One region of the Lactiplantibacillus sp. YT640 genome, then DNA from elsewhere that is predicted to be linked to it. Evidence: a T-box and tRNA genes for the amino acid it is inferred to sense, from the RefSeq annotation. Region 1 holds a T-box; the other holds one or more tRNA genes.
What was found. A T-box is a leader RNA that pairs with one kind of tRNA and senses whether it is charged. The one in region 1 lies ahead of leuS (leucine--tRNA ligase), so its partner is inferred to be a tRNA-Leu.
Positions count from the first base shown of each region.

Region 2: it encodes a tRNA-Leu, which carries the amino acid that the T-box ahead of leuS (leucine--tRNA ligase) is inferred to sense. The anticodon was not compared.

Region 1 is NZ_JBMNVY010000010.1:26,264-32,485, forward strand. Features, by position in the region: gene ACOV1R_RS08350 (glycosyltransferase) at 1-362, shown strand, start outside; gene ACOV1R_RS08355 (glycosyltransferase family 4 protein) at 373-1,899, shown strand; gene ACOV1R_RS08360 (hypothetical protein) at 1,929-2,126, shown strand; gene ACOV1R_RS08365 (tRNA (mnm(5)s(2)U34)-methyltransferase) at 2,222-2,749, opposite strand; gene ACOV1R_RS08370 (phosphatase PAP2 family protein) at 2,818-3,501, opposite strand; T-box leader at 3,615-3,825, shown strand; gene leuS (leucine--tRNA ligase) at 3,964-6,222, shown strand, end outside.
Region 2 is NZ_JBMNVY010000017.1:33,314-39,535, reverse strand. Features, by position in the region: gene ACOV1R_RS10855 (SprT family protein) at 1-131, shown strand, start outside; gene ACOV1R_RS10850 (homoserine dehydrogenase) at 197-1,483, shown strand; gene thrB (homoserine kinase) at 1,492-2,367, shown strand; tRNA gene ACOV1R_RS10840 (tRNA-Leu) at 2,423-2,507, shown strand; gene ACOV1R_RS10835 (C39 family peptidase) at 2,739-3,593, shown strand; gene ACOV1R_RS10830 (mannose/fructose/sorbose PTS transporter subunit IIA) at 3,884-4,858, shown strand; gene ACOV1R_RS10825 (PTS mannose/fructose/sorbose transporter subunit IIC) at 4,894-5,703, shown strand; gene ACOV1R_RS10820 (PTS system mannose/fructose/sorbose family transporter subunit IID) at 5,722-6,222, shown strand, end outside.

The DNA of each region.
Region 1 (6,222 bases):
ATAATGTGCATTTATTAGATTATCATCCTGATTTAGAAACACGTTATGATGATTATCAGCTGTTGCTCAATACCGATATTGTTGATGGTGGTCCAATGAGTATGCCGGAAGCCATGAGTCACGGAATTCCAGTGATTAGTTATCGCTTTAATTATGGGCCTAAAGATTGGATTGATGACGGTCATGACGGTTTCATCGTTGATCCTGGCAATCAATTGGCGCTGCGTGACCGGGTCATCGAATTAATGACGGATACGAAGAAGTTGACGGCATTCAGCGAAGCCGCCTTTAAGAAGCTTCATACGTCACAAACTGACTTAAAAGTTTGGCACCGTTGGCAACAATTACTGGGTATTAAGTAGGAGGGCGCATATGTATTATTTCTTAAACGATAACATGCAATTTTCAAAATCAGGAATCGAACAGGCGGAAATCAACCGACTGACTTTATTCAAGAAGCACCATGTGGCCGCTAAAATCGTGACCCGCGTATTCGCAATGAATTTGCACGATGTGCTTGAAGGGGCCAACATTGCCGATGCTGATTTTGTTAATCTTTTTGACTTCTTTTGTGGTAGTCAGTCGGTCAAGCGTCAAAGGTTTGATTTGGCCGACTTTGAAGTGCCAGCCGATGCTATCAAAACCCGGAAGGATAATCAGATTCAAGTCATGGAACGTGGTAAGTTAATCATGATTATTTACCTTCGGGCCGGTACGGAAGCTGTTAGCAATGTGCAATACTTTGACGTTAATGGTCGTACGCTCAAGATGAGTTGGTGGGATACGCGGGGCTTTAAGTGTCTTGAACAATTATTTGACTGGGACGGTAAGATTGCCCAAGAAGCGTACTTTGGCCCGGATGGATTGATTCACGTGGAGAAGTTACACTTGTTAAATCACGCTGGTCAGGAGCGAATCACGTGGCGCGTCTTGAACTACAACGAGCAGAGCCATACTTTTAATGGGATGAATGAACTGACCCGTTACTTCTATGATGAACTTAACCAGTTGAATGATGAACAAAATGTCTTCATTTGTGATCGGACCGTTGAATGTGCCTGGGGCTTATTCAATATGACCACACCAGCTAAGAAAGTCTTGCATCTACATAATAACCATGTGAGTGATGCTAAGGATATTATGCATTCTACCTTGAACAATAATTATGCTAATGCGCTGAATAATTGGGCGGCTTGGGACGCGGTCATTTCTGCGACACCGGAACAAACTAAGGACGTGGAAGCCCGCTTTGGTAAGGATATTCCAGCGTTCACTATTCCGGTTGGCTATGTTGATAATGCTACGTTAAAAGCCGCGCCGGTGAAGTTTGACCAACGACAAAAAGACCTCGTCGTGCAAGTTGCGCGGCTGGCACCTGAAAAGCAACAGAATCATTCAATCGAAGCCTTTGTTGAAGTTCACAAGCAGTTTCCTGATGCCAAGTTGGAATTATGGGGTTATGCGAACGGGGATATTGAAAAGCAACTACATGCACAAGTTGCTGCAGCGCACTTGGAAGATGTGGTATTGTTCAAGGGGTATACCACGGATGTCAATGCCGTTTACAACCGGGCCCAATTAGGACTTTTGCCAAGTCGAGCTGAAGGATTCTCATTGATGTTGTTAGAAGCTCAAGCCCATGGGTTACCAATGGTTGCCAATGACGTGAAGTACGGCCCGAGTGATATTATTCAGGATCATAAGAGTGGAATCCTAACGACAGACGGCGATGTGCAACAATTGACCAAAACGATTTTAGAATTGTTGAAGAATCAAGGGCAGCTGGCACAATACAGTGCTCAGGCCTATGAAAATGCCAAGCGTTATTCAGAAGAAGCCGTTTTCAAGCAGTGGCAAGCATTGTTAGATTACTTTAAGCCTGCTAAGGTCACGGCTTAAGTAGATTTGACGGCAAGGGAGGGCGCAAAATGTTAATGATTATGACCATTTATGGGACCGTTAAGATGTTTACCCGAATGATCGTGTACTGTGGCATCGGTGGTCTTGTCCTAATTGTTCGTCACCATAATCGTAAGAAGCGGCGTAACGAGATGGACGAGGGAACTAAGCGGATCATGCGTAATACCCCTAAGGATGAGAACGGTAAGTATCCGTGGGAGAAGTAAGGTACCATTGGTTTTTAAGTTAAGTATCTAATTGAAAAGACCTGTCAGACGAAGCTAATCGTCTGACAGGTCTTTTCGGCTAATTTATCGTTAAATTAACGTTTCTGAATGGCCAACAAATATGGCGGCACATGGACTTGATTAATAAACTGATATTGTAGGACTTGGAATTGATGCTGGTCTAAATTCGTTACGTAATCCAAAACGGCTTGTGCTTCTGTCGCACCACCGGGATGACCAGCATAGACTAGCAGGATAATGAGTCCGTTGGTGACGAGGCGTTCCTGAATGGCTTTTATGGCCGTTAACGTTGTCGTTGGTTTCGTAATGATTTGTTTATCGCCACCTGGTAAATAGCCCAGGTTAAAGACGGCACACTTGATAGGTTGATCAGCGGCAATCTTATCTGCGATGTGTTCATGGCCCGTTTGCCACAGAGTGACTTGATGGGTGAGCGCTGCTTTATCTAAGGCAGTTGTCGTCGCTTCAATGGCCGCTGATTGAATGTCGAACCCGTCGACGTGACCAGTAGTCCCGACCAGCTTGGCGAGGTAGACGGTATCATGGCCGTTGCCAACCGTCGCGTCAATCACGTGGTCACCGGGATTGACGACTTGGTTCATTAGCGCGTGGCTATAAGCTAATGCCGAACTGAGTTGAATGAGTGTTACCCCCTTGTTGAATTCATGAATTAGGGCCGCAATCGAAGCGGTCCGTGCCGATAACGCATACTAAAACGCGCACTTATATATAGTAAAACACTTCCAAGTAAAAGGCCACCGATTGTATCGCTGGGATAGTGGACGCCCACGATGACCCGGCTGATCATCATTAACAAGATGGCCGTTATGCCGAGGGCAGTGAGCCAGCCAGTCAAGGCATTGCGGTGCCAGTAGTCAAATGCCAACACGAGCAGACTACCGATAAGGACGGTCGTTGTTGTCGAGTGCCCGCTGGGGTAACTATACCCCCCAATTTGGACAAGTCGCCAAGCGGTTGGCCGTGGCCGCATGATGACCTGTTTGATGAGATAATTACCGTAGCCGGCAATCAGCCAGGTGGTGACCCAAAAGAAGACTGCGCCGCGTGGGTTATGGCCCAGCCAGAGTGCCAGGCCGATAATTAACGTGATTATGGTGATGGTGTGGGGATTGCCAAGCTGCGTATACGTGACCATCGCGTGTTGAAACCACTGGGGACTATGATGCCAAAAATTAGCAACCGTGGTGTCAAAGTGTGTTAACCAAGGCGCCCGTTGCCATACCGCGGCCGTCCAGCCTAACCATCCTATAAATATAAGTAGAATCAAACTGTCCGAACGTTGCCAGGATCGTTGCTTCAATACTGATTCCTCCGATAAATAAATTATTGCCATTATTATAGCATTTTTTATCAGGGGTCCGATTAATGCCGATGATAAAATTTATCGCCAGCGGGGCTTGGGCCCTTGAAAAAAACGTGCTGGTTTGCTACTATGAAAACAATAACTTTACGACTCTGAGAAGGAATAGTAGTGGCTGGTGTTTTGCAGAAACTCCGTGGTAGTTGCAAACGGGGATTCACCAATCATGAACTCACCTTCGAGTCTTCCGGCTGAACAAGATTGTAGGTACGGACGTGGTTTCGCGTTAAGATTCTCAAGAGGCCACGGTAACGTGGAATCATAGGTGGTACCGCGGAACCCGTTTTCGTCCTATAAGCTTAATTGGCTTATAGGATTTTTTTGTTTTTTAACCGCTTTTACTGAGTTGAAGCATGAAAATGCCATCTTGAATAGTCAGTTGGAAAGTCGCAATGCTAGCTTTTACATACAAGGCAGCAAGAAAGGGGCACTACTATGGCATACAACCATAAAGTCATTGAACGCAAATGGCAACATTATTGGAAGGAAAACAAAACCTTCAAAACATTAGATACGACGGATAAGAAGAAGTATTACGCCTTAGACATGTTCCCATACCCATCTGGCCAAGGATTACACGTTGGACATCCTGAAGGGTATACGGCCACGGATATTATGTCACGGTTCAAGCGGATGCAAGGGTACAATGTCTTACATCCAATGGGTTGGGACGCATTCGGTTTACCCGCTGAACAATATGCGCTCAAGACGGGGCATAACCCGAAGGACTTTACGGCCAAGAACATCAAAAACTTCAAACGTCAGATTCGGTCATTAGGTTTTTCATATGACTGGGACCGTGAAGTGAATACGACTGATCCAAGTTACTACAAGTGGACGCAGTGGATCTTTGAACAGCTCTATAAGAAGGGCTTGGCTTACGAATCTGAAACGTTGGTCAACTGGGCTCCTGATATGATGGGGGGAACGGTTGTTTCTAACGAAGAAGTGGTTGATGGTAAGACGGAACGCGGTGGCTATGATGTTTACCGGGTGCCAATGAAGCAATGGAGCCTCAAAATCACGGCCTATGCGGACCGGTTGATTGATGACCTGGACGATATTGATTGGCCAGAAAACATCAAAGAGCAACAACGTAACTGGATTGGCCGCTCAGTTGGCGCATCCATTCGTTTCAAGGTTGCTGGTCAACCTGACGATACCGAGATTGAAGTGTTCTCAACGCGGCCAGACACGCTGTTTGGCGCAAGTTACATGGTCTTGGCACCTGAACACGACTTAGTTGAACAATTGACGACACCCGAACAAGCGGACGCTATCAAAGCATACAAAGCTAAAATCGCCAGCAAGTCAGACCTTGAACGGACTGATTTGAATAAGGACAAGACCGGGGTCTTCACTGGTAGCTACGGCATCAACCCGGTTAATGGTGAAAAACTGCCAATCTGGATTGCCGATTACGTTCTGGCTTCATATGGAACTGGGGCCATCATGGCAGTGCCTGCTCATGATGATCGGGACTTTGAATTTGCACAAAAATTTGATTTGCCAATCAAACCTGTCATTGCGGGTGATAATGATTATGACCAACAAGCTTACACTGGCGACGGGGAACACATCAACTCAGGTTTTGTTGACGGTTTAGCTAAGCAACCAGCTATTGATAAGATGATTGACTGGTTAGGTGAACACCATGCCGGTGAAAAGAAGGTCAACTATCGGTTACGTGATTGGATCTTCTCACGGCAACGGTACTGGGGCGAACCGATTCCAGTTATTCACTGGGAAGACGGCGAAACGACGTTGGTTCCTGAAGATGAACTACCATTGCGGTTACCAGCAACTAAGAACCTGGAACCATCAGGAACTGGTGAAAGCCCGTTAGCGAATATCGACGACTGGGTAAATGTCGTCGATGAAAACGGTCGTAAGGGGAAGCGTGAAACCAACACGATGCCACAATGGGCCGGGAGTTCATGGTACTTCTTGCGTTACGTTGATCCGCACAACCGTGAAGCTTTGGCCGATTATGACAAGTTGAAGTACTGGTCACCCGTTGACTTATACGTGGGCGGTGCAGAACACGCGGTCTTACATCTGCTTTACGCACGTTTCTGGCACAAGTTCTTATATGACTTAGGCGTTGTGCCAACCAAGGAACCATTCCAGAAGTTAGTTAACCAAGGGATGATTTTGGGTGATAATCACGAAAAGATGTCTAAGTCGCGGGGGAACGTGGTTAACCCCGATGATATTGTTGACCAATATGGTGCCGATACGTTGCGGTTATACGAAATGTTCATGGGACCATTGGAAGCTTCGATTCCGTGGAGTACCGATGGGTTACATGGTGCCAATAAGTGGATCGAACGGGTTTGGCGCTTAATGATCGATGAAAACAATCGTGTTCGCGACCGAATCACGACTATCAATGATGGTAAGTTGACGAAAATCTACAACGAAACCGTTAAGAAAGTCACGGAAGACTATGAAGCTATGCGCTTTAACATTGCGATTTCACAAATGATGGTCTTCGTAAACGAAGCATACAAGGTCGACGATTTACCAATCATTTATATCGAAGGCTTTGTGAAGTTACTGTCACCGATTGCACCACATTTGTCGGAAGAACTATGGTCATTATTAGGCCATGATGACACGATCACCTACGCCACTTGGCCAACGTATGACGAATCTAAGTTAGTAGAAGACACGGTCCAAATCGTGCTTCAA
Region 2 (6,222 bases), on a different contig from region 1:
AGGCGACGGCCCGGCCGTATCGGTATATTTATGAATGCCAACGGTGTGGCCGGCGGTATTACCGCAAGCGCCGCATGGACACTCGCCGCTATACGTGTGGTCGTTGTCAGGGGCCAATTAAATTAGTCTGAAAAGGTTTGCTAAAGTGGTACGCTTCCGATAGAATTAGCTTAACTATTGATATGGAGGGATTAAGATGGAAACGATTAAAATTGGTGTGGTCGGACTAGGCACAGTCGGGACCGGCGTTGTAAAAATGCTTCAAGCGCATCAGGAAAAGATTTCAGAAATTACCGGTCGTAAGTTGGAACTAGCCTGCGTAGTTGTCCACAACTTGAAAAAGCACGAACAAGTTGATTTGGGGGACGTTCAGATGACCGACCAAATCGCGACCCTGCTTGATGATCCGTCCATTCAAATTATGGTCGAAGTGATGGGTTCAATTCATCCGGCGAAGGAATATATTACGCAAGCCTTGCAAGCTGGCAAACACGTGGTGACGGCCAATAAGGACTTGATTGCGCAATATGGCCGGGAGTTGGTTCAGATTGCTCGTGAAAATCATCGCGACTTATTCTATGAAGCTAGTGTTGCTGGTGGGATTCCAATTTTACGGACGATTGATAATAGTTTCGCCGCTGACCGGATTCAACGGGTCATGGGAATCGTCAACGGGACCACTAATTACATCATGACGCAGATGCTGACTAAGCATTGGTCGTATGATCAAGCCTTGAGCTCAGCACAAGACTTGGGGTTTGCCGAAAGTGATCCCACTAATGATGTCGAAGGCCTTGATGCGGCGTTCAAGATGATTATTTTAACGCAGTTTGCCTTTGGGATGAGTCTTTCCCTCGACCACGTTCAAGTTCAGGGAATTACGAAAATCAGCCCAGAGGATATTGCGGAAGCTCATCAGCTTGGGTATACGATTAAATTACTCGGGATTGCGGAAGAAATTGACGATCGCATTGCGGTATCAGTCGGGCCTGTGCTCGTTTCTGATCAACATCCACTTGCCACGGTACAAAATGAGAATAATGCTGTAATGGTAACGGGAACGGCTGTGGGGAACACGATGTTTTACGGTCCCGGCGCTGGAGAACTCCCGACCGCCAACAGTGTGCTGAGTGATATTACAACGGTTGCGAAAAATATTGCGTTGAATACGACTGGTAACACGTTTAACTCTTATCGCCAGGAGACAGTCTTAGCAACGCCTGAAGATGTTGTGTATCCTCACTTTATTGCCTTGAAGATGCGTGATGTGCCGGGGATGATGATGAAATTGACGGCGATTATGACCCGCGCAGAAGTTTCATTTAGTCGAATCATTCAAAATCAATTAGGTGACGGCAACGCTCGTGTTGTGATCATTACCCATGCCATGAATGATCAACAGTTAGCAGATATCACTCGTGAAATCGGTGAACAAGAGAATATGCAACTATTAGCGAGTTATAAAGTTTTAAAGAATGCGTAGGTGAGGACATGTTAACGATTTCGGTTCCGGCGACTTCCGCTAATCTTGGTCCCGGTTTTGATTCAATCGGTCTGGCGCTGGACATGCAACTAACGCTACAAGTGTTGCAACCTAGTGACCATTGGCAGATTGACCATCCCTTTGGGGCGGATGTGCCGACGGATGAACGCAACTTAATTATTAAAACGGCGTTGCATTTGGTACCAGATTTACAACCACAGCATTTACAGATGGCTTCAAAAATCCCGTTAGCGCGCGGATTGGGTAGTAGCTCGACGGCCATCGTAGCCGGCTTAGTGCTGGCAAACGAATTGACCGGCGCAACGCGCTCTTCTGCTGAGCTACTGGAAGTTGCCACTCAACTGGAGGGTCATCCAGATAACGTTGCACCAGCCCTATTAGGAGGCTTGGTTGTGGCGACGAACACTGATGGACGCGTCCGTGCGGTGAAGTTACCGTTACCGATGCTTTTTGCAAGTGTCTACGTGCCTAACGAACCGCTATTGACGACCGCCAGTCGCCAAGCCTTGCCAACTGAATTGGCGTACCACCAAGCCGTTACTGGTAGTAGTGTGGCAAATACGTTAGTGGCTGCTCTAGCAACTCAAAATTGGGACGTGGCGTTACCGCTGCTAGAACAGGACCAGTTCCATGAACAGTATCGGGCTAAGTTAGTGCCGGCACTACAAACGGTTAGAGACCATGCCCATGCTCTGGGATTAACGGGGACTTATTTGAGTGGTGCTGGGCCGACGGTGATTACTTTGGGTGATTACGGTCAACTCGCTACGTTGCAGGCACAATTGAGCCAAGATACAACACTCACCGGCCAATTATTCTTATTGCCAATGGATGCAACTGGTGTAAAAGTACAAAAATCTTAAAATAAGCTTGTCAGACTCGCAAAATTTTGTTATAATATTTTTTGTGAGTTGTGATGCGGCCATGGCGGAATTGGCAGACGCGCAAGATTAAGGATCTTGTCGGGGTTAACCCGGTGGAAGTTCGAATCTTCTTGGCCGCACTAACGAATATAAGAATCGATTTCGATAGGTTAGGCCTTGAAGGGTCGATTCTTTTTTTGTTGCGGTAAATTGGACTGGTCACGTTATTCCAGGCTTGCTTTTTTGCCAACTACTTCAACTATGTTCACCAAATTTGCCGTACCTTATTGTTTAATCTCATGATTACCAGCATTATAATGAAAACGGTTAATCTACTGATTACGATATTAAGAGAAGGCGAGGACCAGGCATTGATTAGAATGAGTAGATGGTGGTGGCGTATCTTGGTGGGCGGCTTGCTGGTTAGTGGCGTGGTTTACCCCGCACAAGCGGCCGTAACGACTTATCCGATTACAGGGATTCAGGTGGTGCAGCCGCGGGTCTATCAGACGAATAGTCAGAACGGTGTCGGTTACCATTTAACCGTCGTGCGTCATCAGCGTGCCCAATTGCGTGTTAATTTACATTTAAAGTATCACCAGCATACACAGTGGACGCGTACTGAGCAAGCTGATATTTATCGCAACGGGCATTACCAACGCTTCTACTATGTGCATAATGGTTATCAGCAGAGCGGCTGGATAGCTGCTAATCAGCTAAAACCCGCCAGTACGGCGTCGGTTCAACTGCGGGTACCACTGATTGACCAGCTACCGGAGTTGCCAACGGGGTGTGAGATGACAGCGACTACCATGATGCTGCAGTATGCCGGCGTTAATATTAATAAGGAACAGTTTGCCAGCCACGTGCCGCGCAGTTCGAATCCTAACACTGGTTTTGTTGGTGATCCTGCTTCGGCTTACGGTATTGGTCTCTACATCTACCCCCAAGGCTTGTTACCAACGATCCGCCACTATCTGCCGTCCGCTGTAGATCTCAGCGGGGTGGGCCTGCAACGACTTAAAGCACAGCTCGCTAAACGTCATCCGGTAGTCGCTTGGGTTCAGGGACTCGATGGTTTTGCGAGTCATACAGTGACGCTCACTGGATATACAACGGCAACTATTAGGTACAATGATCCTTGGCGTGGTCAATCTGGACAGATGGGTAACCAAGCGTTTGAGACGATGTGGCAATTAAATGGTCGTCGGGCACTGAGCTATTAAGAAATTGATACCATAGTTAACATTAGTTACTGTTTCATAATTTTATATTAAAAATACGCTATTTGACACACAAAATAATCGTTTTTAATACTGTATCGTGCTAGTGTATCAACTTTGAGCCTGAAATAAGGGCTTTTAGCTTTAGTGTATTTTGGCACGGAATTTGCATATATATAAGTGAGTGCGAAAAAGATTGCGCTTACAGTATCAAAAGCATAAATAGTTACAGGCAATTTAGATATTATTTATTCGTTTTATATGACTGTAACGAAAAAATAGGAGGTACAAAGATGGTAAGCATTATCATTGCTAGTCACGGCGAATTCGCTAAAGGCATCTATCAATCTGGATCAATGATTTTCGGCGAACAAGAAAACGTTCAAGCCGTTACGTTGATGCCTAGCGAAGGCCCTGACGACATCAAGGCTAAGTTGGAAAAAGCCATTGCTTCATTCGACGATCAAGAGCAAGTCTTATTCTTAGTCGACCTTTGGGGCGGTACACCATTCAATCAAGTTAACGGCTTGTTTGAAGCACACAAGGACAAATGGGCAATCGTTGCCGGTTTGAACTTGCCAATGTTAATTGAAGCGTATGCTTCACGACTTTCAATGGATTCGGCACACGAAATTGCCACGCATATCATTGAAACTGCTAAGGATGGCGTGAAGGTTCGTCCTGAAGCATTAGCACCTAAGGAAGAAAAGGCTGCTGCCGCTGCAACGACTAACAATAACGCTGGTCGGCCAGGAACGTTAACATACGGTTTGGCACGGATTGATTCGCGACTCTTGCATGGACAAGTTGCCACTGCTTGGAGTAAGACGGTTAACCCGACTCGGATCATTGTTGCGTCTGATAACGTTGCTAAAGACGAACTGCGGACTAACATGATCAAGCAAGCAGCGCCTTCTGGTGTTAAAGCTCACGTTATTCCAATTGCTCAAATGATTAAGATTGCTAAAGACGACAAGCACTTTGGTGGTCAAAAAGCATTGGTCTTATTCGAAACGCCACAAGATGCGCTACGTGCAATCGAGGGCGGTGTACCAATTAAGACATTGAACATTGGGTCAATGGCCCATTCGGCTGGTAAAGTTCAACCAAACAAGGTTTTGGCATTTGATCAAGATGATATCGACACTTACCGTAAACTTGAACAAGATGGCATCGAATTTGATGTTCGGAAGGTTCCAAGTGATAGTAAGGAAAATATGGATAATATTTTGAACAAAGCTGAAAATATGTTGAAGGAACAAAAATAGTTCCAAGAATATCAGAAAAGATGGAGGATTAAATCATGAATTTGAACGTAATTCAAGTGATTTTAGTCGTACTTGTATCATTTTTAGCTGGTATGGAAGGTATTTTGGATGAATTCCACTTCCATCAACCAGTTGTTGCATGTACCCTAATCGGATTAGTAACCGGACAATTGGTCCCATGTATTATCTTAGGTGGGAGTTTACAAATGATTGCCTTAGGTTGGGCCAACATTGGTGCCGCCGTTGCACCTGATGCTGCGTTAGCATCAATTGCATCTGCAATTATTTTAGTTTTAGGTGGTCAAGGCCGTGCCGGGGTTTCCTCAGCTATTGCGATTGCCGTTCCTTTGGCCGTTGCTGGTTTACTTTTAACGATCATTGCTCGTACGTTAGCAACTGGGATTGTTCACATCATGGACCGTGCTGCTGAAGAAGGTAGCTTTAGCAAGATTGACTTCTGGCAATGGGTTGCTATCTGTATGCAAGGACTTCGGATTGCAATTCCAGCCGCTTTGATTTTAGCCGTTGGTGCTACGCCAGTGAAAGCAATGTTAAATGCTATGCCTAGTTGGTTAACTGATGGTTTATCAATCGGTGGTGGTATGGTTGTTGCCGTTGGTTATGCAATGGTTATCAATATGATGGCTTCTCGTGAAGTTTGGCCATTCTTCGCTTTAGGTTTTGTTTTAGCCGCAATCAGTGAAATTACTTTGATTGGTTTAGGTGCAATTGGGATTTCCTTAGCCTTAATGTACTTGGCACTTTCCAAGCAAGGTAACTCTGGTAGCAACGGCGGTGGCGCTAATACTGGTGATCCAGTTGGCGACATTATCGATAAGTATTAGAGAAGGAGGCAAACTGAGATGTCTGAAACTACAAATATTACTAAAAAAGTAACATTAAGTAAAAGTGATCGTCTGCATGTTTGGTGGCGTTCAACGTTCCTCCAAGGTTCATGGAACTACGAACGTATGCAAAACGGTGGTTGGGCTTATTCTTTAATTCCAGCAATCAAGAAATTATATACAACTAAAGAAGACCGTGCTGCTGCTTTGAAGCGTCACATGGAATTCTTCAATACCCATCCATACGTGGCTTCACCAGTTATTGGTGTTACCTTAGCGCTTGAAGAAGAACGTGCCAATGGGGCACCTATTGATGACGTTACGATTCAAGGGGTTAAAGTTGGTATGATGGGACCTTTAGCCGGTGTTGGGGACCCAGTGTTCTGGTACACGGTTAAGCCTATCGTTGGTGCCTTAGCTGCATCGTTGGCTATTTCTGGTAGTATTGTTGGACCAATCTTATACTTCGTTGTTTGGAATGCAATTCGGATGGGCTTCATGTGGTATACTCAAGAATTT